3 regions of the Rhodoferax sp. GW821-FHT07F03 genome follow, and region 3 is predicted to be linked to each of the others. Evidence: predicted binding sites of a transcription regulator. Region 3 holds the regulator's gene; each other region holds the start of a gene.

Region 1 (7,881 bases), on a different contig from region 3:
CGCGTGACCTCGTAGGCCATCAGGCTGGACAGCTCGTTCAGTAGGCGGCGGAAGGTGTTGGTGCTGGCGTCCTTGCGGCGCATCAGCGTCAGCTTGTGTTGCACCAGGGGGTGGTTGATCAGGTGTACGGTGCTCATGGTTTTCTTTAAAAGTTAAGGTTTCATTTTGCCAATTTGTGCGCCTGTGTCTCTTCCAGGGATACCACGGAACCGGCTTTGCCGGGCCGTTGGTATCGCCCCCTGCAAGGGGGTTGGCGAGAGTGACACGAAGTGCACGAAGCCTGGGGGTGAACGTTAGAACACGGTGCCGTCGCTGACGATGTTCAGAGGCGGTGTGCCGCCACGCAGGCGCTGTGCCAGCACTCGGCCGGCGGCCCAGGTGCCACCTTCGAGCACGCAGGCCAGGGGCATTTGCTCAGGCGTCAGGCCCAGCTCGGCGCGCACCAGCGGCGCCAGCTCGTCCAGCAGGGCCACGGTCAGCGCGCGCCATTCGACGATGCATTCATCCCCTGCGGTATACGTCTGGCCGGCCAGGGCCGGGTCTTTCCAGCCCAGCACGCCGCCGTCCAGCAGCAGGCCGCCATTGCGGTATTCGGGCAGGCCGGTGAGGGCGTCCAGGCCGGTGACGGGCACGTCGGCCCATTCCAACGGCTCCAGCAGGGAGTAACTGAGCCACTGCGACAGCTTGTGGAAGGGCATCCAGCCCGCACTCGCGCCCTCGCCGGGCACGGCGCTGTGACGCCAGCAGTCGCCCAGCGCGATCTCGCTGCCATCATCTGTTTTGATAGCGTTCTGCGCAGGCCAGATGGGCGATAACGTGGTGAGCAGTGCCACCAGAATGGCGTGGGCCGAGACGGTGGGTGTATCGGTATTGACGGGCACCAGGTAGTCGAACAGGCGACCCGGGCGACACAGGCCGCCGGCGCCACCAAACACCTCGGGCTGGGCGGCAATCACCGCGCCCAGGCGGCGTAAGAGTGCGGCACGGCCTTCCAGCCCGACCAGCGGGTTTTCCACCCCGACCTGGAAGGCGTCGCCCAGCTGGCGCGCGGTGATGGCCTGCAGGCCCTCGGCGTCGGCCTGGCAGGGCTGCATGGGTTTGCTGGAAAACAGGCCCTTGGTAAACGCGTTGTAGCTGGCTACGCCCAGGCCTTCGGAGCGGCTATAGGTTTTGCCGGTGCGCGGGTCGTTGTAGTGCCAGTCGGGGCCGGCGCCGGCATCCAGCAGCACGCTGACGATGGCCAGGTCGATCTGCGAGCGTGCGCGCTTGGCGACAGATACCTTGCCCAACTCTTCATTGAGCAGCTCCACGCGGTTCACGCCACCGGCTTCGAAATGGCGCCAGCGGCTGTGGTACGGGATGTCCAGCGTGGGGTAACGTTCGCGCGTCACCTGGGCCACCAGGGCAGCGGTGGGTTGCAGTGCGGCATCCGCCACCGTGAAGTAGGCGGAGTTGCCGGTACGCGCGCGCGCCAGCAGGCCCCGGGCCCGTTCGCGTACCGCTTGTGTAGAGCGTAACAGGGCGCTGGCGCTGGCAGCATCTGCGCTGGCTGCTATCAAATCCATAGTCATTCAGTGAGTCCACGGCCTTTGGCCTTTTTCAGTTCTTCGGCGTCCGGCACAGCGCCGGGGGTGAAGTAACCGGCCGCCATTTTCGCGTCCATTTCGACCTGGGCGTCGGCGGGGATCATGTGTTCGGGAATATTGATGCGTTTCACCACCTCGATGCCGGCGCGGGTGATAGCGTCGTATTTCATATTGCTCATGGACACCAGGCGGTGGATCTTGCGTATGCCCAGCCAGTTCAGCACGTCGGGCATGAGTTCCTGGAAGCGCATGTCCTGCACGCCGGCCACGCACTCTGTGCGGTTGAAATACTGGTCGGCCGTGTCGCCGCCGACCTGGCGTTTGCGGGCGTTGTAAACCAGAAATTTGGTGACCTCGCCCAGGGCCCGGCCTTCCTTGCGGAAGTACGACACCAGGCCGACTCCGCCGCGCTGCGCGCCCTGTATGCATTCCTCGATGGCGTGTGTCAGGTAGGGGCGGCAGGTGCAGATGTCGGAGCCGAACACGTCCGAGCCATTGCATTCGTCGTGCACGCGCGCGGTGAGTTCGACCTCGGGGTTCGCCAGGTCGCGCGGGTTGCCGAAGATATAGGCGGTCAGCCCGCCGATGGGCGGCAGGAATACTTCCAGGTCGCTGCGCGTCACCAGCTCGGGGTACATGCCGCCGGTTTCTTCGAACAGCACGCGGCGCAGCTCGGACTCTGTGCAGTTGAAGCGCTTGGCCACTTCGGGCAGGTACCACACCGGCTCCACCGCCACCTTGGTGACCATGGCGGCGCCGCTGGCGTTGAGGAACTTGCCGTCGGCCTGCAGGCGGCCGGATTGCAGCGCCTCGATGACTTCGGGCAGGATCACATGCGCTTGCGTCACCGCGATGGTGGGGCGGATGTCGTAGCCCGCCGCCAGCTCGGCTGCGAATTCGGTGGCGATGGTGGCGCCCCAGGGGTCCATGGCGACGATGCGGCCCGGCTCGCTCCACTGCGGGTAGGGGCCGATCACGTCGGTCGGCATGGTGTTGGTCAGGTCCGCCCGGTGTTTGGGCGACAGGCCGCCGGAGGCCACGGCCAGCGCGCGGTAGATGCTGTAGCTGCCGCTGTGCGTGCCGATCACATTGCGGTGGCTGCGCTTGGTGGTGGTGCCGACCACCGGGCCGCGCTCGGCAGCCGTGGCTGCGGCCCAGCGTATCTGCAGGGCGCCGTAGCCGCTGGCGTGCGAGGTCAGGCGGATGTGGCTGGGGCCCGCCGGCGCGGCGGGAGTGGCGGGGATAGGGGAACCGGTGGCTACGTCAGCAGGCATGGAACGTCCTCAAAAAATCCAATGTAGCGATGGGCAGGCCTTCTGGCAAGCAGGGTACACGCTATGCATTTTGTGTGCCGGTGGCTGGGTTTCTAGGCAGGATGACCACGCCGAAAGACTATGTCAGTGCTATGGATTAAATAGCTGCAGGCGAAGGTATATCCTGCGCTAGAGGCCGATTTCTTAAAAATTCCCAGCCAGTCTGTTCAGCGCTTTCCGCCGAAGATGCCGCCCAGCACGCCGCGCAGAATCTCCTGGCCCATCTTGGTACCCATGGTGCGTACTGCGGATTTCATCATGGTCTGCGCCAGGCCGTCGTGCCGGCCACCACGCGGGCCGGTGCTGCCGAACAGGATGTCGTTCAGTCCGCCCATCACGCCACCCAGGGCGCTGTTGCCGGTTGCCGTTGGTGCGGCCTGGCCGGGCAGGGGCGCGCTGCCGGCGGGGGCTGTGCCAGCGGCAGAGGCATTCGCCGCCGTGGTTTCTGTGCGGCCCTTGAGCTTTTCGTAGGCCGATTCGCGGTCTACCAGTTTCTCGTAGACGCCGGCCACCAGCGAGCCCTGCAGCAACGCCTGGCGCTGCTCGGTGCTGATCGGGCCGAGCTGGCTGCCAGGCGGCAGCACGAACACGCGCTCCGTCACACTGGGCCGGCCCTTTTCGTCCAGCAAGCTGACCAGGGCTTCGCCCACGGCCAGCTCGGTGATGGCGGCTTCGATGTCCAGGCCGGGTTTTTGCCGCATGGTCTGGGCCGTGGCCTTGACGGCCTTTTGGTCGCGCGGGGTGAAGGCGCGCAGCGCGTGTTGCACGCGGTTGCCCAGCTGGGCCAGCACCGAGTCAGGGATGTCCAGCGGGTTTTGTGTCACAAAGTAGACGCCCACGCCCTTGGAGCGCACCAGGCGCACCACCAGCTCGATGCGTTCCACCAGGGCCTTGGGTGCCTCGTTGAACAGCAGATGGGCTTCGTCGAAGAAGAACACCAGCTTGGGCTGCTCGGGGTCGCCGATCTCGGGCAGTTGCTCGAACAGCTCGGACAGCATCCAGAGCAAAAAGGTGGCGTACAGGCGCGGCGAGTTCATCAGCTTGTCGGCGGCCAGGATGTTGACCACGCCCTGGCCATCCACCGTTTGCATGAAATCGCTGATGTTCAGCATGGGCTCGCCGAAGAACTTGTCGCCGCCCTGCGACTCGATCTGCAGCAGGCCGCGCTGGATGGCGCCTACGCTGGCGGCCGACACATTGCCGTACTGGGTGGTGAATTCGCTACTGTTATCGCCCACGTACTGCAGCATGGCGCGCAGGTCTTTCAGGTCGAGCAGCAGCAGGCCGTGGTCGTCGGCGATCTTGAACACCATGTTCAGCACGCCGCCCTGTGTGTCGTTCAGGTTCAGCATGCGGCCCAGCAGCAGCGGGCCCATGTCGGACACGGTGGCTCGTACCGGGTGGCCTTGCTCGCCAAACACGTCCCACAGCGTGGCCGGACAGGCTTGCGAGGCGGGTTGCTCCAGGCCGCGTTCCTTCAGTATGCCGGCCAGCTTGTCGCCGATCTTGCCGGCCTGGCTGATGCCGGTGAGGTCGCCCTTGACGTCGGCCATGAAGACCGGCACGCCGATCTTGGAGAAATTTTCGGCCAGGGTTTGCAGGGTCACGGTCTTGCCGGTGCCGGTGGCGCCGGTGATCAGGCCGTGGCGATTCGCCAGGGCAGGTAGCAGCTCGCAGGTGGTGGTGGCGTTTTTGGCAAGAAGAATAGCGTCGGCCATGGGGGGCGTCCTGGACAGGAATGGGGGCGGTGGGAAAGTAAAATCGCGCCAGTAGATTAAATCAAACTAGAAGGACTTTACGTGGCTGGTCACAGTAAATGGGCGAATATTCAGCACCGCAAAGGTCGCCAGGATGAGAAACGCGGCAAGATCTGGACGCGCGTGATCCGTGAAATCATGGTGGCCGCCCGTTTGGGCGGCGGCGATCTGAGCATCAACCCGCGCCTGCGCCTGGCGGTTGAAAAAGCCAAGGCGGCCAACTTGCCCGCAGATACGGTCAAGCGCAACATCGAAAAAGCCACCGGCACGCTGGAAGGCGTGAGCTACGAGGAAATCCGCTACGAAGGCTACGGCATCGGCGGCGCTGCCATCATCGTGGACACCATGACCGACAACCGTGTACGTACCGTGGCTGAAGTGCGCCACGCGTTCAGCAAGCATGGCGGTAACATGGGTACCGAAGGCTCGGTGTCGTTCCAGTTCAAGCATTGCGGGCAATTTGTGTTTGCTCCGGGCACGGACGAAGACAAGGTGATGGAAGTCGCGCTGGAAGCCGGCGCCGAAGACGTGATCACCGACGAAGACGGCGCCATCGAAGTGTTGACCGCCTACACTGATTTTGAAAAAGTCAAGCTGGCACTGGATGCGGCTGGGCTCAAACCCGAGGTGGCCGAAGTCACCATGCGGGCCGAAAACACCATAGAACTGGATGGCGAAGACGCCGAAAAAATGCAAAAACTACTGGATGTGCTCGAAGACCTGGACGATGTCCAAGAAGTCTTTCACAACGCGGCCCTATGAAAGTTCTCGTAATTGGCGGCGGTGGCCGTGAACATGCGCTGGCATGGAAGATGAATGGCTGCGAACGTGTGTCCCAGGTGTTTGTGGCGCCGGGCAACGGCGGTACCGCGCTGGACAGCCAGCTTATCAACGTGCCCATCACCGATGTGGTGGCATTGCGCAAATGGGCCCAGACCGAGGGCATCGCCCTGACCGTTGTCGGCCCCGAAGGCCCGCTGGCGGCTGGTGTGGTGGACGAGTTCCGCGCCCACGGCATGCGCATTTTTGGCCCGACCAAGGCCGCCGCCCAGCTGGAAAGCTCCAAGGCTTTCTCCAAGGCCTTCATGCAGCGCCATGCGATCCCCACGGCCGAGTTCGAAGCCTTCTCCGACCCCGTGGCGGCCCACGCCTATGTGGACAAGATGGGCGCGCCCATCGTCGTCAAGGCCGACGGCCTGGCCGCCGGCAAGGGTGTGGTGGTGGCGCAGACGCTGGCCGAGGCCCATGAGGCGGTGGACTTCATGCTGGTCGACAACACCCTGGGGGTGAGCCACAACGAGGGTGGCGCGCGGGTGGTGATTGAAGAGTTTCTGGCTGGCGAAGAGGCCAGCTTCATCGTCATGTGCGACGGCAAGAATGTGGTGCCGCTCGCCACCAGCCAGGACCACAAGCGTCTGCTGGACGGCGATGAAGGGCCGAATACTGGCGGCATGGGCGCGTATTCGCCCGCGCCCGTGGTCACGGCCGATGTGCACGCACGTGCTATGCGCGAAATCATCTTGCCCACCATCAAGGGCATGGAAAAAGACGGCATCACCTTCACCGGCTTTTTGTACGCCGGCTTGATGATCGATGCCAAGGGCAAACCCAAGACGCTGGAGTTCAACTGCCGCCTGGGCGACCCCGAAACTCAGCCGCTGATGATGCGCCTGAAGTCCGATTTGTTTGAGGTGCTGTGGGCTGCGACCGAACCCGGCCCGCATGGCAAGCTGGACCAGATCAGTCTGGACTGGGACCGCCGCATTGCGCTGGGCGTGGTGCTGGCCGCCCACGGCTACCCGCTGAATCCGCGCAAGGGTGACGCCATTACCGGCCTGCCCAAGAACAGTGACGACACTGTGGTGTTCCACGCGGGCACCACCAAACAGGGCGACGTGGTGTCCACCTCGGGTGGCCGCGTGCTGTGTGTGACCGTGTTGGCCGACAACGTCAAGCTGGCGCAGCAGCAGGCTTATGAAGCCACGCGTGGCATCCACTTTGACGGCATGCAATACCGCCGGGACATCGGCCACCGCGCCGCACGCACTTGAGCTCCGGCCCGGACTTGGCCGTCGCCATGCGCGACTATCTGCTGGGCTTGCAGTCCAGCATCACCGGCCGTATGGCCGCACTGGACGGCGGTGCGTTTCTGTCGGACGCATGGGAAAAACCGCCGGGCGAGCCATTGCAGGGTCGGGGTATCACCCAGATACTGGAGAACGGTGGGGTGCTGGAGCGTGCGGGTTGCGGCTTCTCGCACGTGCGCGGCCCCAAGCTGCCGCCTTCTGCCACCCAGCATCGGCCGCAACTGGCCGGCGCACCTTTCGAGGCCATGGGCGTGTCCCTGGTGTTTCACCCGCGCAACCCCTATGCGCCCACGGTGCACATGAATGTGCGCATGATCGTGGCCTCGCCCGCTGATGCCGCCCCGGTCTGCTGGTTTGGCGGCGGCATGGATTTGACGCCGATCTACGGCTTTGAAGAAGACGCGGTGCACTTCCACCGCAGCTGCCAGGCGGCTCTGGCACCCTTCGGTGACGACAAATACCCGCGCTTTAAAAAATGGTGCGACGAGTATTTCTACCTCAAGCACCGGCAGGAAGCGCGTGGCATTGGCGGCGTGTTTTTTGACGATTTTTCCGAGCTGGGGCAAGACCAGAGCATGGCCATGACGCAGGCCGTGGGTTCGGCGTTTCTGGACGCGTATGTACCTATCTTGCAGCGCCGCAAGGACATGCCGTATGGCGAGCGCGAACGGGCCTTTCAGTTGTACCGGCGCGGCCGCTATGTGGAGTTCAACTTGGTGTGGGACCGCGGCACGCATTTCGGCCTGCAGTCGGGCGGGCGCACCGAGTCCATTCTGTTGTCCATGCCGCCGCTGGCCAGCTGGTCCTACCAGCACCAACCGGAAGAGGGCTCTGCTGAAGACGCGTTGGCACGCCACTTTCTGCCGCCGCGAGACTGGGTGTGAGCGCAGCTTTACGAAGAATAGGCGTGTTTGGCGGTGCGTTCGATCCGCCGCACAACATGCATCTGGCGCTGGCGCGTACAGCGCTGCAGCAGCTGCAGCTGGATGCCTTGTACGTGTTCCCCACCGGCCATGCCTGGCACAAGTCGCGCACCCTGAGCCCGGCCGTGCACCGGCTAGCCATGGCCCAATTGGCCTTTGGCGACATCCCCAAAGTGGTGGTGGACCAGCGTGAAATTCAGCGTGAAGGGCCAACC
Region 2 (7,881 bases), on a different contig from region 3:
GATGCCCACGCCGCCCGTCAGCATCTCGGCGGCCACGATCACCAGCCAGGCTGTGCCTACGGCCAGGCGCACGCCGGTCAACATGTAGGGCAGAACCGAGGGGAACAGGATCTTGGTGACGATCTTCCATTCGCTCAGGTTCAACACCCGCGCCACGTTCATATAGTCCTGCGGCACGCGTTGCACGCCCACCGCGGTGTTGATGACCATGGGCCAGATCGAGCAGATGAAGATGGTCCAGATGGCGGCTGGGTGCGCGCCCTTGAACACCATCAGGCCAATCGGCAGCCAGGCCAGTGGCGACACCGGGCGCAGCAGGCTGATCAGCGGGTTGAACATGCGGCTCATGAAGCTGAAGCGGCCAATCACGAAGCCGGCCGGTATGCCCACCAACGCCGCCAGGCCAAAGCCCACGGCCACGCGCTGCAGCGAGGCCAGCACGTTCCAGCCCACGCCCTGGTCGTTCGGGCCCTTGCGGTAGAACGGGTCGCTGAACAGCACCACCGCCTGCTGGAAGGTCTCGTAAGGCGAGGGGATGCTGGACGAGGTGCCGATCGACACCAGCGCCCAGATACCGATCAGCAGACCCAGGCCCAGCACCGGCGGCAGCACTTTCAGCCATAGGCCACGCCAGTCATAGGGCAGCTTGGGTGCTACGTCTTTTACGGTGTTGGCGCTGGTAGGTGTTGCGGTGGTGGCTAGCATTTTGGGAGCAATCGTGGTGGCGGGCTCGTCAAATTCGACGCCGCCGGGGGAGTGGAATACAGCACTGACCATGGGGTTCTCCTAGGTAGATGAAGGTTGAGCGTTTCCCCTTCGCGGGATACCGTGGAACCGGCTTTGCCGGGCCACTGGTATCGCCCCCTGTAGGGGGTTGGCGAAAGCGACACGCAGTGCGCGAAGCTTGGGGGGAGCCAAGTTCAGGCGTGGATCTTGAAGCTGTCGGCGTACTTCTTCGGGTCCTTGCCGTCCCACACCATGCCGTCCATCAGCTTGGCGCTGCGCATCACGTCCTTGGGCACGGGTGTCTTGCTGGCGGTGGCGGCCTGTTTGTAGATGTCGATCTGGTTGATCTGCTTGGCCACGGCCAGGTAGTCGGGGTGGTCCTTCAGCAGGCCCCAGCGCTTGTGTTGGGTCAGGAACCACATGCCGTCGGACAGGTAGGGGAAGTTCACCGCGCCTTCGTTGTAGAACTTCATGTAGTTCGGGTCGTCCCAGGTCTTGCCCATGCCGTCCTGGTAGCGGCCCAGGATGCGCTGGTTGATGGCGTCCACGCTGGTGTTGACGTAGCTCTTGTCGGCAATGGTTTCGGCCATTTTGTTCTTGTTGGCCAGGCCGGAGTCGATCCACTTGCCGGCTTCCAGAATCGCGGCGGTGACGGCGCGCGCGGTGTTCGGGTATTTCTTGACGAATTCGGCGCTGGTACCCAGCACTTTTTCGGGGTGGTCCTTCCAGATGTCCTGCGTGGTTTGCGCTGTGACGCCGATGCCGTCGATGATGGCGCGGTGGCCCCAGGGCTCGCCCACGCAGTAGCCGTCCATATTGCCCACGCGCATATTCGCCACCATCTGTGGCGGTGGCACGGTGATGACCTTGGCGTCGCTCATGGGGTTGATGCCGTTGGCAGCCAGCCAGTAGTACAGCCACATGGCGTGGGTGCCGGTGGGGAAGGTCTGGGCAAAGGTGTATTCGCGCTTCTCGGTAGCCATCAGCTTGGCCAGGCCGGCACCGTTGACGGCACCCTTGTCGGCCAGCTTTTTACTCAGCGTAATGGCTTGGCCGTTGTTGTTCAGCGTCATCAGCACGGCCATGTCTTTCTTGGGGCCGCTGATGCCGAGGTGCACGCCGTAGACCAGGCCGTACAGCACGTGGGCGAAGTCCAGCTCGCCGTTGACCAGCTTGTCGCGCACGCCGGCCCAGCTGGCTTCCTTGCTGGGGATGATCTTCACGCCGTATTTCTTGTCGATGCCCAGCACCGAAGCCATCACCACGCTGGCGCAGTCGGTCAGCGGGATGAAGCCGATCTTGACTTCTTCTTTTTCGGGCTTGTCGGAGCCCTGGGCGTAGACCGCGGCACGCAGCGCCGGGTTGATGCCTACGGCGCCTACTGCCGCGGTTTGCAGCACGGTGCGGCGGCTCAGTTTGGTGGTCAAAAGATCGGTCATGTGCAAGCTTCCCAAAGTGAATGTGAAAGTCGGGGCCAAAAACAAAAAAGGCGTCCTCATCGCGCTCGGGGCTGCATGTGCAGCCACCCGAACGGATGGGGACGCCTTTGTCCGAAAACTGATCGCTGCAACCCGCCATTGGATTCCAGCTGCCATGGGACCAACCTTGGTCTTGGTCTATTTAAGCAAACGCCGTGCCAGGCTGTTTTGTCGTTGAGTGCTATATAAAATATAGCTGCTTGCGCTTTGTTTGTCTGCGCTGGCGCTTGTTTTGTTTTTAAGCTGGGTTTTGCACTGCTCTTGTGCAGTGCATCATTTCAGCAGGCCAGAGCTTCGGCCGGCGGCAGCAAAATGGTGCCCCGGGCCTGGGTCAACAGCTTGCGCAACACGTCTTGGTGCACCGGTTTGGAAAACAGATAGCCCTGAAAGCCGTCGCAGCCCTTGGCGTGCAGCAAGTCGAACTGGGCACGGTTTTCCACACCCTCGGCCACCACCGATTTGCGCAGGTTTTTGCACAGATTCACGATGGCGCAGGCAATCACGGCCAGGTCTTCGTCCTGTTCGATGCCGGTGATCAGCGAGCGGTCTATCTTGATGGTGTCCAGCGGCAGGCTGCGCAGATACGACAGCGACGAATACCCGGTGCCGAAGTCGTCCATGGCCAGGCGTACGCCCAGGGCCTTGAGCTCGTTCAGCAGTAACACGGCACGCCCCATATCGTGCAGGAACACGCTTTCGGTAATCTCCAGCTCGACCCGCTGCGGCGCCAGGCCGCTGGCCTGCAGCAGATTGCGGATGCGCGCCACCAGGTCGTTGGCCAGAAACAGCTTGGCCGAGAGATTCACCGCCACCGACAACTGGCGGCCCTGCACTGGTGCCCAGCTACAGGCATCGGCAAAGGCCTGGCGCAGGATGGTGTCGGTCAGCGCGCCTATCAGGCCAGTCTCTTCGGCGATAGGGATGAAGCGGTCTGGTCCCACCGTGCCTATGCGCGCGCTGTGCCAGCGGGCCAGCGCCTCCAGACCGGTGATGCGGCCCTGCGCATCCACCTTGGGCTGGTAGGCCACGGTGAACTCGTTTTGCTCCAGCCCGACGCGCATGGCGGTGCCCAGGTTCAGGCGCTCGTCGGCTACCTGGTTGAGTTCGGGGGTGAAGAACTGGAAGTTGTTGCGTCCGCGCTCCTTGGCCGCATACATGGCCACATCGGCGTGTTTGAGCAGGGTCTGCGCGTCCTTGCCGTCTTGCGGGTACAGCGCCACGCCCATGCTGGCGCCCATCTGGAAGGCACGGCCCTGCAGGTGCACCGGCTGGTTGATCTGCCCCAGCAGGCGCTGCAGGTGCGAAATGACTGAGTGGGCCTGCATATGCTCGTTCAGCAGCAGCACGAATTCGTCGCCACTGTGGCGGGCCACCGTGTCCGAGGCGCGCATGCAGGCGCGGATGCGCTGCGCAATCTCCACCAGCAGCTGGTCGCCCGCGTCGTGGCCCAGGCTGTCGTTGATGAGTTTGAAGTGGTCCAGGTCGATGAACACCACGGCCAGGAAATGCCCCAGGCGCTCGGCATGGGAGATGGCGGGCGCGATGCGGTCGCGCAGCAGATTACGGTTGGCCAGGCCGGTCAGCGTGTCGTAGTTGGCCTGGTATTCGAGCTGCTCCAGCTGATGTTTGCGCTCGGAAATATTCTGTACCGTACCTTCGAAGCAGATGAAGGCGCCCTGGCTGTCATAAACGCTGCGGGCGTTCTCGGAAATCCAGATCTTGCTGCCGTCGCGCCGGTACACCTCGGACTCGAAGTTGCTGACTTCACCGTGCGCGGCCATTAACCGGGCGAAGCGCTCGCGCCGGTGGGGCTGCACATACAGGCGGCGGTCGATGTCGGACAGGTCGGCGATCAGCTCCTCTGGCGTGGCGTAGCCGTAGAGCAGGGCCAGTGCCGGGTTGGCGGCGATGTAGCGGCCATCCAGCGTGGTTTGGAAGATGCCTTCGCGGGCGTGTTCAAAGATTTGCCGGTAGCGCAGCTCGGCATGGGCCAGGGCCTCCAGCGTCAGGTGGACGTCGGTCACGTCCTCGATGAAGCCCTCCAGCACCAGCTGATCGGCCTCGTCCGTGACCTGTATGCCTTGCTCTTTCACCTTGCGGATTTCTCCGCTGCGGGTGGTGATGCTGTAGTACACGGTGAAGCGTTGGCCCTGGGCCATAGCGGCGCCGATTTCCCGGCGTACCCGGGCACGATCGTCGGGGTGGGTAATGGCTTCCCAGGTGATGTGTTGCGGGTCTAGCAACTCGTGCGCGCTATAGCCGCACAGACGCGTGCAGCCCTGGCTGACGAAACGCATGGTCCAGCGACCGTCCGGTAGGCAGCGGTAGGCCATGCCTTCCAGGTTGTTGACCAGTGTGTCCAGCACTCGGTGCAGATTGACGGGCTTTGCGGCATGCACGGTCGCCTGCTGGGCTCGGGCAAATGGGGCTAATACGGGTGTCAAAGTGGATTCGGTGTTTGCAAAAACCAAGTAGTCCTCAGCCAAGCCGACCTGTGTGTCTGGTGTGCAGAGGGTCTAGGGCGCTGCAGCTAGGTCTGTTTCCGCAAGCCCTGTGCCAGCCTTGAAAATCGCTATTGCTACTTATTTGATAGCTGTAAGATCATATGTAGATTGCGCCATAGCCTTGTTTCATTATGAAACAAATTGGCACTGGGTTGGTGCATTCCCCCGGTTCAGCCCAGCAGCTCGGCCACATCGAGTATGCGCTGGGCCACTTCCACCAGCTTCATGCTCTTGTCCATGGCGGCTTTGCGCAGCTTGTCGTAGGCTTCCGGTTCGGTGATGCCCTGGCGCTGCATCAGCAGGCCTTTGGCGCGGTCTATGATCTTGCGGTTGTGCAGCTCGGCCTTGTGTTCATCGCGCTCCACGCGGGTCACGGCCAGCTCGGTGCGCAGGGCCTGCTCGTGTTCAAAACGCGCCATGGCCACATCCAGAATCGGCCGGATGCGGTCGGCCGACAGGCCGGCCACGATATAAGCCGACACACCCGCTGCCACCGCATCCTTGACATGCGAGGTGTCGCCGTCATTGGTAAACATGACGATGGGGCGGGGGGCATTGCGCGTGGCCATCACCACATGCTCCAGGGCATCGCGCGCCTCGCTCTCGGCGTCCACGATGATCATGTCGGGTTGCAGCTGGGCCAGGCGCTCGGTCAGGAACACGTCGGCGGGCAGGCTGGCGATCAGGTTGTAGTTGTTTTCCAGCAGTCCGATGCGCAGTGCACGTGAGCGATCGGCTTGCAGCAACGCATGGCTGTCCGACGGGTCCAGTATGTCCAGATCCGGGGCAATGACCACGATACGCAGGGAAGGGCTCATGGCGGGAAATACGCAAGATTTGCGCCAATAAGGTGCACGGCGGTTGGAAAGCAGGGGTCACCTGGGAACACGTTCTAAACTCCAGCGTTTGGTTGCTGTGCTGAAAAAGCGAGAGGTCTATTGTGCTGGTATTAGGTATTGAATCATCCTGCGATGAAACCGGGATAGCGTTGGTGCGTGCCGAGGGCGCGGATTTGCCCGTGTTGTTGTCGCACGCTCTGCACAGCCAGATCGAGATGCACCAGGCCTATGGCGGCGTGGTGCCCGAGCTGGCCAGCCGCGACCATATCCGCCGCGTGCTGCCGCTGACCCAGCAGGTTCTGGCCGAGTCGGGCCAAAGCCTGGCCGATGTGGATGTGGTGGCATACACCCGTGGCCCGGGGCTGGCCGGTGCCTTGCTGGTGGGTGCGGGCGTGGCCTGCGCGCTGGGTGCTGCACTGGATAAGCCCGTGTTGGGCGTGCACCACCTGGAAGGGCATTTGTTGTCACCGTTTCTGAGCGCCGATCCGCCGGAATTTCCTTTTGTCGCGCTGCTTGTCTCTGGCGGCCATACCCAACTGATGCGCGTTGACGGCGTGGGCCGTTACGAGATGTTGGGCGAAACCATTGACGATGCCGCTGGCGAGGCCTTTGACAAGTCCGCCAAGCTGATGGGCCTGGGCTATCCCGGTGGCCCGGCCTTGTCGCGTCTGGCAGAGCATGGCGACCCGGCTGCATTCAAGCTGCCACGCCCCTTGCTACACAGCGGCAATCTGGATTTTTCCTTCGCCGGTTTGAAGACTGCGGTGATGACCCAGGCCAAGAAGCTGGGCGACGATCTGGAGTCACGTAAAGCCGATCTGGCCGCGAGTACCCAGGCGGCGATTGTCGAGGTGCTGTGGAAGAAATCGGTTACAGCCTTGCAGCGTACCGGTTTGCGCCGCCTGGTTGTTGCTGGCGGCGTGGGGGCTAACAAAGCGCTTCGCACCCAGCTAAATGCTGTGTGCGCCAAAGCCGGTGTGCGCGTGCACTACCCCGAGCTGCACCTATGCACCGATAACGGAGCCATGATTGCCATGGCCGGCGCCATGCGGCTGCAGTCCGGCCTGCAGGCGGCCACGCGAACCTATGCGTTCGACGTGAAACCGCGCTGGCTTTTGGATTCGCTTTAACCGACTTAGTTGATGGTCAGCGTGGACACATTGCTGACAGGTGCCTTCTTGGCCAGCTTTAGTGTCAGCACGCCGTTTTCCAGCTTGGCGTCGCTGGCCGACACGTCGATGTCCTGCGGCAATTCGTAGGCCGCCTTGTATTTGCGCGGTGCCTCGGGCAGGCTTTCCAGTCGCACCACGTTGCCTTCTATGCCGATGGACAGCTGCTCTTTGGCGATGCCCGGCACGTCGAATTGCAGGGTGTAGCTGGTCTCGTCCTGGGTTACGTTGTGGCTTGCTTGGCCTGCGCCGGCATGGCTTTCTTCGAGCAGGCGATGCAGTGCGCGCAGGCTGTGTGCTGGACGCACGAAGCGGGCAGATGCGGGGATGTTGGTGGCAAAAAACATGAGGTAGCTCCTATTACACTGCGCGGCCCTCACAGTGATTGCCGCATGGACAGCATCTGTGTGCATCCGGTTTTTTTTCAAGGAAATTTCGCCATGTTTAAGTTTCGCCGCCAGCTCTTGAAATTTCTGGGTGCGTCTCTATGCGCCCCCGCGCTGGTGCGGGCCCAGGGCGCTGCGGCGCCCATCAAACTGGCCCAGATCGAGGCATTGAGCGGCCCGCTGGGCAACGGCGGCGAGGCCGTTTTCCGTAACCTGGTGTGGGCGGTGGAGCGCGTGAATGCGCGCGGTGGCGTCAAGTTGCCCGACGGTAAGCACCCGCTGCAGCTGGAGCGTTACGACAGCAAAGGCCAGAACGAAGATGCTTTGTCGGCGCTGCGCGCGGCCATCGACGACGGCGTGCAGATCGTTATGCAGGGCAATAACTCGGCTACGGCTGCGGTGTTGATTGATGCCATCAACAAGCACAACGAGCGCGAGCCCGGCAAGCGAGTGATCTTCCTGAACTACGCGGCAGTGGACCCCACGCTGACCAATGAGAAATGCAGCTACTGGCATTTCCGTTTCGACGCTCACACCGATATGCGCATGGCGGCGCTGATGTCGGTGTTCAAGGAAGACGCGGCAGTCAAGAACGTCTACATCCTGGGCCAGGACTACAGCTTCGGTCAGACCGTGGCGCGCGAGGCCAAGCGCCAGCTGGCCATTCAGCGCCCCGATGTGCAGGTGGTGGGTGATGAGCTGCACCCCCTGGGCCGCATCAAGGACTTCGCCCCCTATGTAGCCAAGATCAAGGCCAGCGGCGCCCAGGCCGTCATCAC
Region 3 (7,881 bases):
TTGCTGCGCCGCCGAATGGCATTTACGCGGTGTTCACGCAGCGCAAGCACCTGCCGCTACGGGTGCGGCTGTGGATCGACTTTTTGAAGCTGCACTATAGCCGGCCGGGCTTCTGGACCTCGGCAGACATGAAAAAGCCCGGCTAGCCGGGCTGTGGGGGCGTACGGGACTGTGTCACTGTCCAGAAACACCGCAGAACTGGCTTTGCCAGGCTGCTGGTGTTGCCCCCTGCAAGGGGGTTGGCGAAAAGCGCTTGCGCTGTAGCCTGGGGGTTAGCCCTTTAAGCAGTCGCTCATGAACTTCTTGCGCTCGTCGCCCTTCAGTGCCTTGGTCTTGGCGTCGGCGTTGCAGGTCTTCATTTTTTCCTGTTGCGTGGGCTTGGCATCTGCTGCGGCTGCAGGTGCATCGGCGCTCAGGCAGGCTTTTACGGCAGCCTTGTATTCATCGCCTTTTTTGCCCTTGGCTTCTTTGCTGCAGGCCGACATCTTGGCTTGCTGGGGCGTGGGCTCCTTGTCGGCCGCGTGGACCAGGCCCATAGACAGAGTCAGACCCAGGGCGGCGACGAGAGGTAATAGTTGTTTCATGCAGGCTCCAGAAGAAGAGGTTGTGGGGAAAATCCTGTGCGCAAGGTCCGAAGACGACTGGATTGCAACCCATAACGCCGCAATGCGCAAGCCGGATGACTAGAGAGGTAACCACCCCCCGGTAAAATCCGGCCATGCTCTCAGTCAAACACGAATTGCTCGCGGCGCTGGCCGTCGGGCTGGAAAAAATTGCCCCCGGCGCTGGCGCCAAAGCCGCGTTCGAGTCCCCCAAGGTGGCTGCGCACGGCGATTTCGCTTGCACCGCCGCCATGCAACTGGCCAAGCCGCTCAAGTTGAACCCGCGCCAGCTGGGTGAAAACCTGCGCGTGGCCCTGCTGGAGCAGCCAGCGTTCGAAAAGTGGGTCGAGGCCATCGACATCGCCGGCCCGGGCTTCATCAATATCAAGCTCAAGCCTGCCGCCAAGCAGGAAGTGGTGCGTGAAGTGCTGGCCGCCGCTGCCAGTTTCGGCGTGCAGCCCAGCAACAACCAGCACATCCTGGTGGAATTCGTCTCGGCCAACCCCACCGGCCCGCTGCATGTCGGTCATGGCCGCCAGGCGGCGCTGGGCGATGCCATCTGCAACCTGTACGCCACCCAGGGCTGGGATGTGTACCGCGAGTTCTATTACAACGACGCCGGCGTGCAGATCGGCACCCTGGCAACCAGCACGCAGATGCGCGCCCGGGGCTTCAAGCCAGGCGACGCCGAGTGGCCCGAAGCCGCCTACAACGGCGACTACATCGGTGACATCGCGCAAGACTTCCTGGCCGGCAAGACCGTCAAGGCCGACGACCGCGAAGTCACGGCCTCGGGCAAGGTGGACGACCTGGACTCCATCCGCGAATTCGCCGTGGCCTATCTGCGCCGCGAGCAGGACCTGGACTTGCAGGCTTTCCAGGTCAAGTTCGACAACTTTTACCTGGAGTCCAGCCTGTACACCAGCGGCCGGGTGGACGCCACGGTCAAGCGCCTGCAGGAAGCTGGCAAGACCTACGAGCAGGACGGCGCGCTGTGGCTGCAGTCTACCGACTACGGCGACGACAAGAACCGCGTCATGCGCAAGACCGACGGCAGCTACACCTACTTTGTGCCTGACGTGGCCTACCACATCGCCAAGTGGGAGCGCGGCTTTACCAAGGTGGTGAATATCCAGGGCACCGACCACCACGGCACCATCGCCCGCGTGCGCGCTGGCCTGCAGGCGGCCAATGTGGGCATTCCCCAGGGCTATCCTGATTACGTGCTGCACACCATGGTGCGGGTGGTGCGCGGCGGCGAAGAGGTGAAGATCTCCAAGCGCGCCGGCAGCTACGTGACCCTGCGCGACGTGATCGACTGGACCAGCAAGGACGCGGTGCGCTTCTTCCTGCTGAGCCGCAAGCCGGATACCGAATACACCTTCGACATCGATTTGGCGCTGGCCAAGAACAACGACAACCCTGTGTACTACGTGCAGTACGCCCATGCCCGCATCTGCAAGATGCTGCGCGACTGGGGTGGCGATGTGGCGTCGCTGCAGGGCGTGGACCTGTCCAGCCTGCTGGTGCCCCAGGCCCAGACCTTGATGCTGCAGCTGGCCAAGTACCCCGAGATGCTGACGGCAGCCACCGAAGGTTTTGCGCCGCATGACGTGACCTTCTACCTACGTGAGCTGGCCGCCAACCTGCATAGCTACTATGACGCCGAGCGCGTGCTGGTGGACGACGAGCCGCTCAAGCTGGCCCGCCTGGCCCTGGTCGCCGCCTGCGCGCAGGTATTGCACAATGGCTTGGCAGTACTGGGCGTGGATGCTCCAGAAAAAATGTAATTGACAGCAAGCATGACAAAACAAAAGCAAAGCGGCGGCACCATCCTGGGTTTCATCATCGGGGTGGTGGTCGGCCTGGGCTCGGCGCTGGCGGTGGCGGTCTATGTCACCAAGGTGCCGGTGCCGTTCATGAATGGCAAGACCCAGGCCAATGGCGCCGACCACGACGCGGTCGAAAGCCAGAAAAACAAGGACTGGGATCCGAATACCCCCTTGCACGGCAAAAACCCGGTGCGCTCTGCGGCGCCCGCAGCATCCGGCGCGGTGGATGCGGCGGCTCCGCTGGTGGTGCCGCCACCGGCGCCAGCGGCGACTCCGGCCGTGGTGCCCACGCCACCGGCGGCCGTTGCGGTGAAGCCGGATGCCAAGCCGTCGGCCGCAGCCTCGGCCGACCCGCTGGGCGATCTGGCCAAGGTCAAAGCCAAGGCGGCTGCGTCTGCCACCGTGGCCACGGCACCTGCGCTGGCACCCACAGCCGAGCCGTTTGAGTACTTCGTGCAGGCCGGTGCCTACCGTACGCCCGAAGATGCCGAGGCCCAGCGTGCCAAGCTGGCCATGATGGGCATGGAAGCCAAGGTTACCGAGCGCGAGCAGTCCGGCCGCACCGTCTACCGTGTGCGCATGGGCCCGTATGCCAAGCGCGACGATGCCGAGCATGCCAAGGACCGGCTGGAAAGTGCCGGTAGCGAAACCACCCTGGTGCGCGTGCAGCGTTGACCAGTTCTCTTGAAGCTGGTGCTGCGCGCTGAACTTTTGCGCTCGGCACCGATCCGACCCCCCACAAGGAGTGATTTGCAATGAAACGTCGTGAGTTTTCGCTGGCTTCAGCGGGTGTGCTGGCTGGTTCCACGCTGGCCGTAGGCCATACCGGTAGCGCCCTGGCGCAGGGCAAGCCGCCCGTGGCGGGCACGGATTACCTGGTGCTGGACAAGCCAGTCGCCACAGAAGCGCCGGCCGGCAAGGTCGAGGTGATCGAGTTCTTCTGGTACGCCTGTCCGCATTGCAATGCGTTTGAGCCCACCTTGGTGGAGTGGCTCAAGCGCCTGCCCAAGGATATTGCCTTCAAGCGTGTGCCAGTGAACTTCCAGGACAGTTTCATCCCGCCGCAAAAGCTGTACTACACGCTGGAGGCTCTGGGCCAGCTGGACGCACTGCATGGCAAGGTGTTCAACGCTATCCATGTGGAGCATCAGCGGCTGGACAAAGATGATCTGGTGATCGCCTGGGCCGTGAAGCAGGGTCTGGACAAAACCAAGTTCACCGAGACGTACCAGTCTTTTGGCGTCAGCACCAAGGTGCGTAAGGCATCCCAGCTGCAGCAGGCCTACCAGGTCGCGGGCGTGCCCGCTTTGGGCGTGGCCGGCAAGTTCTACACCGATGGCAGCCAGGCGCAAACCATGCCGCGTGCATTGGTTGTTGTGGAATATCTGGTGGCCGAGCAGCGCAAGAAAGCCTGATTCCGGCATGGCCGGCAAGGCCGGAGAGATGAAAAAGCCCGCGTCAGCGGGCTTTTTTCTGGCTACGTCCAACTCGGGGTGAGGGGCCGTTACAATGAATTGCAAGATTCGTGCCTCTATGAAAATCAACACCCTACTCTCACTGCTCGTGGTTTGTTTCGTCGGTCTAGGCGGAGCGGCCCACGCGGAAAAAGCCGACAAACTCAAGCCTATGAATATCGAGGCGGACGCGGCGCGTTATGACGATCTGAAGCAGACCAATGTCTTTACCGGCAAGGTGGTGATGACCAAGGGCACCATCATCATCCGTGGCGCCCGCGTCGATGTGCGCCAGGATGCCGAGGGCAACCAGTTCGGCGTGGTGACGGCGGAGCCGGGCAAGCTGGCGTATTTCAAGCAAAAACGCGACGGCCTGGACGAATACATAGAAGGCGAGGGCGAAACCATCGAGTACAGCAGCAAGCTGGACAACGTGCGCTTCATCAAGCGGGCCATTTTGCGCCGTCTGGTCGGCAGCAAGGTGAATGACGAAATCACCGGCGAACTGATCGTCTACGACAACACCACCGATGTATTCACCGTGGACAGCGGCACAGCCGGCAGCAATCCCGGTGGCCAGAATGGCCGCGTACGCGCCATGTTGACACCCAAGGCTGCAGCGTCGGCTGCTAGCGGCGCGGCACCTGCCGGGCCAGCCCCGGTGCTGCGTTCCACCACCACGCTGGAGGGCGTGAAGAAGTGACGGCGGTGGTGGAGTCGGGAGAAAGCCGCCTGGAGGCGCGCCATCTGCAAAAAGCCTACGGCAAGCGCAAGGTCGTGAAAGACGTGACGCTGGCCGTCAAAAAAGGCGAGGTGGTCGGTTTGTTGGGCCCCAACGGCGCGGGCAAAACCACTTCCTTCTACATGATCGTGGGCCTGGTGCGGGCTGATGGCGGGCATATTTCCATCGACGGCCAGTCGGTGGAGCACATGCCCATCCACCGGCGTTCGCGCCTGGGCCTGAGCTATCTGCCCCAGGAAGCCTCGATTTTCCGCAAGCTCACGGTGGAAGAAAATGTGCGCGCCGTGCTGGAATTGCAGCACGACGAGGCCGGCAAGTCCCTCACCCGCACCGAGATCGAAAAGCGCCTGACGGCGTTGCTGCAGGATTTGCGGGTGGAGCATTTGCGTGATTCGTCGGCCATGGCCTTGTCCGGTGGCGAGCGCCGCCGCGTGGAAATCGCCCGTGCCCTGGCCACCCAGCCGCGTTTCATTTTGCTGGACGAGCCTTTTGCCGGTATCGACCCGATTGCGGTGATCGAGATCCAGCGCATCATCGGCTTCCTGAAGTCGCGTGGCATCGGCGTGCTGATCACCGACCACAATGTGCGCGAGACGCTGGGCATTTGCGACCACGCCTACATCATCAGCGACGGCAATGTGCTGGCCGAGGGTACGCCGTCCGAGATCGTGGACAACGCCGATGTGCGTCGCGTCTACCTCGGCGAACATTTCAAGATGTGATGCTCCGATGAAGCAAGGCTTATCCCTACGCGTTTCACAGCATCTGGCGCTGACGCCCCAGCTGCAGCAGTCCATCCGCCTGCTGCAACTGTCCACCCTGGAACTGAGCCAGGAAGTGGACCAGATGCTGGACGACAACCCGTTTCTGGAACGCAATATGGACGAGGCTGCACGCGAGGAGTTCGGCCTGGCCCAGTCCGACACGCCGGTCAGCACAGGGGAGCGCGAGGCTGAAATTGCTACAAGTTCTGTAGCTGAATACGCAAGTGAATCCAGCGCAGAAGCCCCAAATGATGCCGAATCCCCTTTAACTGGCGGTGACGACACCAGCTGGGACGGCGATGGCACTTCCGAGATCAAACCCGACGACAGCGAATGGGGCGGTGACGCCCCGGCGCGCCAGAACAACCTGGGTGAAGACGGCGAGATGGACGCCACCGAGCTGGCCCGCAACCAGGAGTCGCTGACCAGCTTTCTGCACCGCCAGGCCCTGGCCCTGCGGCTGGGGGAGGTGGACCAGGCAGCGCTGCGCTTTCTGATCGAATCGCTGAACGACGACGGCTACCTGGAAGACGATTTCGAAACCCTGGCGCGTGGTCTGGCGGGCGACGACGCCGAGGCCGTGGAAGAGCTGGTACACCGCTTCACGGTGGCCCTGAGCCTGCTGCAAAGCCTGGAGCCGGCGGGCGTGGGCGCGCGGCATCTGGGTGAATGCCTGTTGCTGCAGCTGGAGGGTTTGCAGCCCGTGCTGGGCGATGACCCGGCGCGCAAGGTGGCCATGCGCATCTGCCGCCAGTCCATGGACCTGCTGGCCCGGCGCGACGTGAAGCGCCTGGCCCAGCTGTGCCGCGCCACCGAGACCGATATCAAGGCTGCCATGGCGCTGATCGCCCGGCTGGAGCCCAAGCCGGGGCGGCGCTTTGTCGATGTGGAGCGCAACATCGTGGTGCCCGACGTGATCGTGGTCAAGGTTGGGCGCGGCGCCCAGGCCCGCTTCCGGGTACAGCTGAATGCCGAGGTCATGCCGCGCCTGCGCGTGCACGACATCTACGCCAATGCGCTGCGCCAGCACAAGGGGGGCGGCAAGGATTCATCGAACAACGCCGCACTGCAGCAGCGCCTGCAGGAGGCGCGCTGGTTCATTAAGAACATCCAGCAGCGCTTCGACACGATTTTGCGGGTCAGCAACGCCATCGTGGAGCGGCAGAAGAACTTCTTCAGCCACGGCGCGCTGGCCATGCGCCCTCTGGTGCTGCGCGAGATCGCCGACGAGTTGGGACTGCACGAGTCCACCATCAGCCGCGTGACCACCGCCAAATACATGGCCACGCCCTACGGCACCTTCGAGCTGAAGTATTTCTTCGGCTCGTCCCTGGGGACGGAGACCGGCGGCAACGCCTCCAGCACCGCGGTGCGGGCGCTGATCAAGCAGTTTGTCTCGTCCGAAGACCCAAAGAAGCCGCTCAGCGACAGCCAGCTGTCCGACATGCTGAAAGAGCAGGGCATTGAATGCGCGCGCCGTACCGTGGCCAAGTACCGCGAAGCGCTGCGCATAGCCCCCACGAACCTGCGCAAAGCGCTGTAGAACATGCTCTCCCCCAGGCCGCGTGCACGGTATGCCGCAGCTGGAGGAAAGAGCTTCGCCCCGCTTGCCCCAGGCTGCGTAGCGTGACACCATGGAAATAACGATATGAACCAACTCCAATTATTTTTACCCTGCGCCGCCGGCGTGGAAGAGCTGCTGGCCGAAGAGGTGCACGGCATTACCGGCCTGCAGGGCGAAGACCTGCGGGTGATGCGGGGCGGCACGCTGGTGCGCTCCTCCTGGCGCGACGCGATGCGCTTGAACCTGCACAGCCGCCTGGCGCAGCGCGTGCTGATCGAGCTGTCCAACACCGAATACCGCAGCGAAAAAGACCTGTACGAAGCCGCCAGCAACGTGGCCTGGGAGATCTGGTTCACGCCCAAGCAAAGCTTCAAGATCGAAGTCACGGCGCAGCACAGCCCGCTCAATTCGCTGAACTTCGCCGCGCTGAAAGTGAAGGACGCGGTGGCCGACCGCTTCCGCTTCAAGACCGGCGTGCGCCCCGACGTGAATGTGCAGTGGCCCGATGTGCGCATCTACCTGCACCTGACCACCGAGCGCGCCACCATCTACATTGACACCTCGGGTGACGCGCTGTTCAAACGTGGCTGGCGTGAAGACAAGGGCGATGCGCCGTTGAAGGAAACCCTGGCCGCCGCCATGATCGCCGCCAGCGGCTGGGATGGCACCACGCCCCTGTACGACCCCTGCTGCGGCAGCGGCACCATTGCCATAGAGGCCGCGCAGATCGCCTGCAATATTGCGCCCGGCAGCCTGCGCCGCTTTGGCTTTGAGAAGCTGTTGCCCTTCCAGCCCCATGTGTGGAGCGTCATTCAGGAGCAGGCCCACGCCGCCGAGCACGAGCCGGAGACGCAGATCTTCGGTAGCGATGTGGCCTTCCGTATGGTCGATTTCGCCACCCGCAATGCCGAGCGCGCGGGCGT

Evidence for each region. The regulator sigma-54, encoded in region 3, starts transcription at its own class of promoters, with help from an activator protein. The targets are predictions, from matches to a motif close to TGGCANGNAANCTGCTTT.
Region 1: AC07R0_RS01725 (GTP cyclohydrolase II) is a predicted target of sigma-54. The motif match lies at 2,923-2,940, and genes of this name have one in related genera.
Region 2: AC07R0_RS19610 (CmpA/NrtA family ABC transporter substrate-binding protein) is a predicted target of sigma-54. The motif match lies at 2,348-2,365, and genes of this name have one in related genera.

The regions. Positions count from the first base shown of each region.
Region 1 covers NZ_JBWKQM010000001.1:388,176-396,056, forward strand. The annotation lists gene upp (uracil phosphoribosyltransferase) at 1-137, opposite strand, end outside; gene AC07R0_RS01720 (URC4/urg3 family protein) at 294-1,571, opposite strand; gene AC07R0_RS01725 (GTP cyclohydrolase II) at 1,568-2,860, opposite strand; gene AC07R0_RS01730 (helicase HerA-like domain-containing protein) at 3,067-4,617, opposite strand; gene AC07R0_RS01735 (YebC/PmpR family DNA-binding transcriptional regulator) at 4,699-5,418, shown strand; gene purD (phosphoribosylamine--glycine ligase) at 5,415-6,707, shown strand; gene hemF (oxygen-dependent coproporphyrinogen oxidase) at 6,734-7,627, shown strand; gene nadD (nicotinate-nucleotide adenylyltransferase) at 7,618-7,881, shown strand, end outside.
Region 2 covers NZ_JBWKQM010000012.1:193,623-201,503, reverse strand. The annotation lists gene ntrB (nitrate ABC transporter permease) at 1-777, opposite strand, end outside; gene AC07R0_RS19610 (CmpA/NrtA family ABC transporter substrate-binding protein) at 921-2,165, opposite strand; gene AC07R0_RS19605 (putative bifunctional diguanylate cyclase/phosphodiesterase) at 2,483-4,648, opposite strand; gene AC07R0_RS19600 (ANTAR domain-containing response regulator) at 4,879-5,526, opposite strand; gene tsaD (tRNA (adenosine(37)-N6)-threonylcarbamoyltransferase complex transferase subunit TsaD) at 5,649-6,677, shown strand; gene AC07R0_RS19590 (Hsp20/alpha crystallin family protein) at 6,683-7,063, opposite strand; gene AC07R0_RS19585 (branched-chain amino acid ABC transporter substrate-binding protein) at 7,157-7,881, shown strand, end outside.
Region 3 covers NZ_JBWKQM010000010.1:74,474-82,354, forward strand. The annotation lists gene AC07R0_RS16365 (LysR family transcriptional regulator) at 1-146, shown strand, start outside; gene AC07R0_RS16370 (PsiF family protein) at 273-584, opposite strand; gene argS (arginine--tRNA ligase) at 719-2,392, shown strand; gene AC07R0_RS16380 (SPOR domain-containing protein) at 2,405-3,109, shown strand; gene AC07R0_RS16385 (thiol:disulfide interchange protein DsbA/DsbL) at 3,190-3,849, shown strand; gene lptA (lipopolysaccharide transport periplasmic protein LptA) at 3,968-4,591, shown strand; gene lptB (LPS export ABC transporter ATP-binding protein) at 4,600-5,352, shown strand; gene AC07R0_RS16400 (RNA polymerase factor sigma-54) at 5,360-6,937, shown strand; gene AC07R0_RS16405 (THUMP domain-containing class I SAM-dependent RNA methyltransferase) at 7,043-7,881, shown strand, end outside.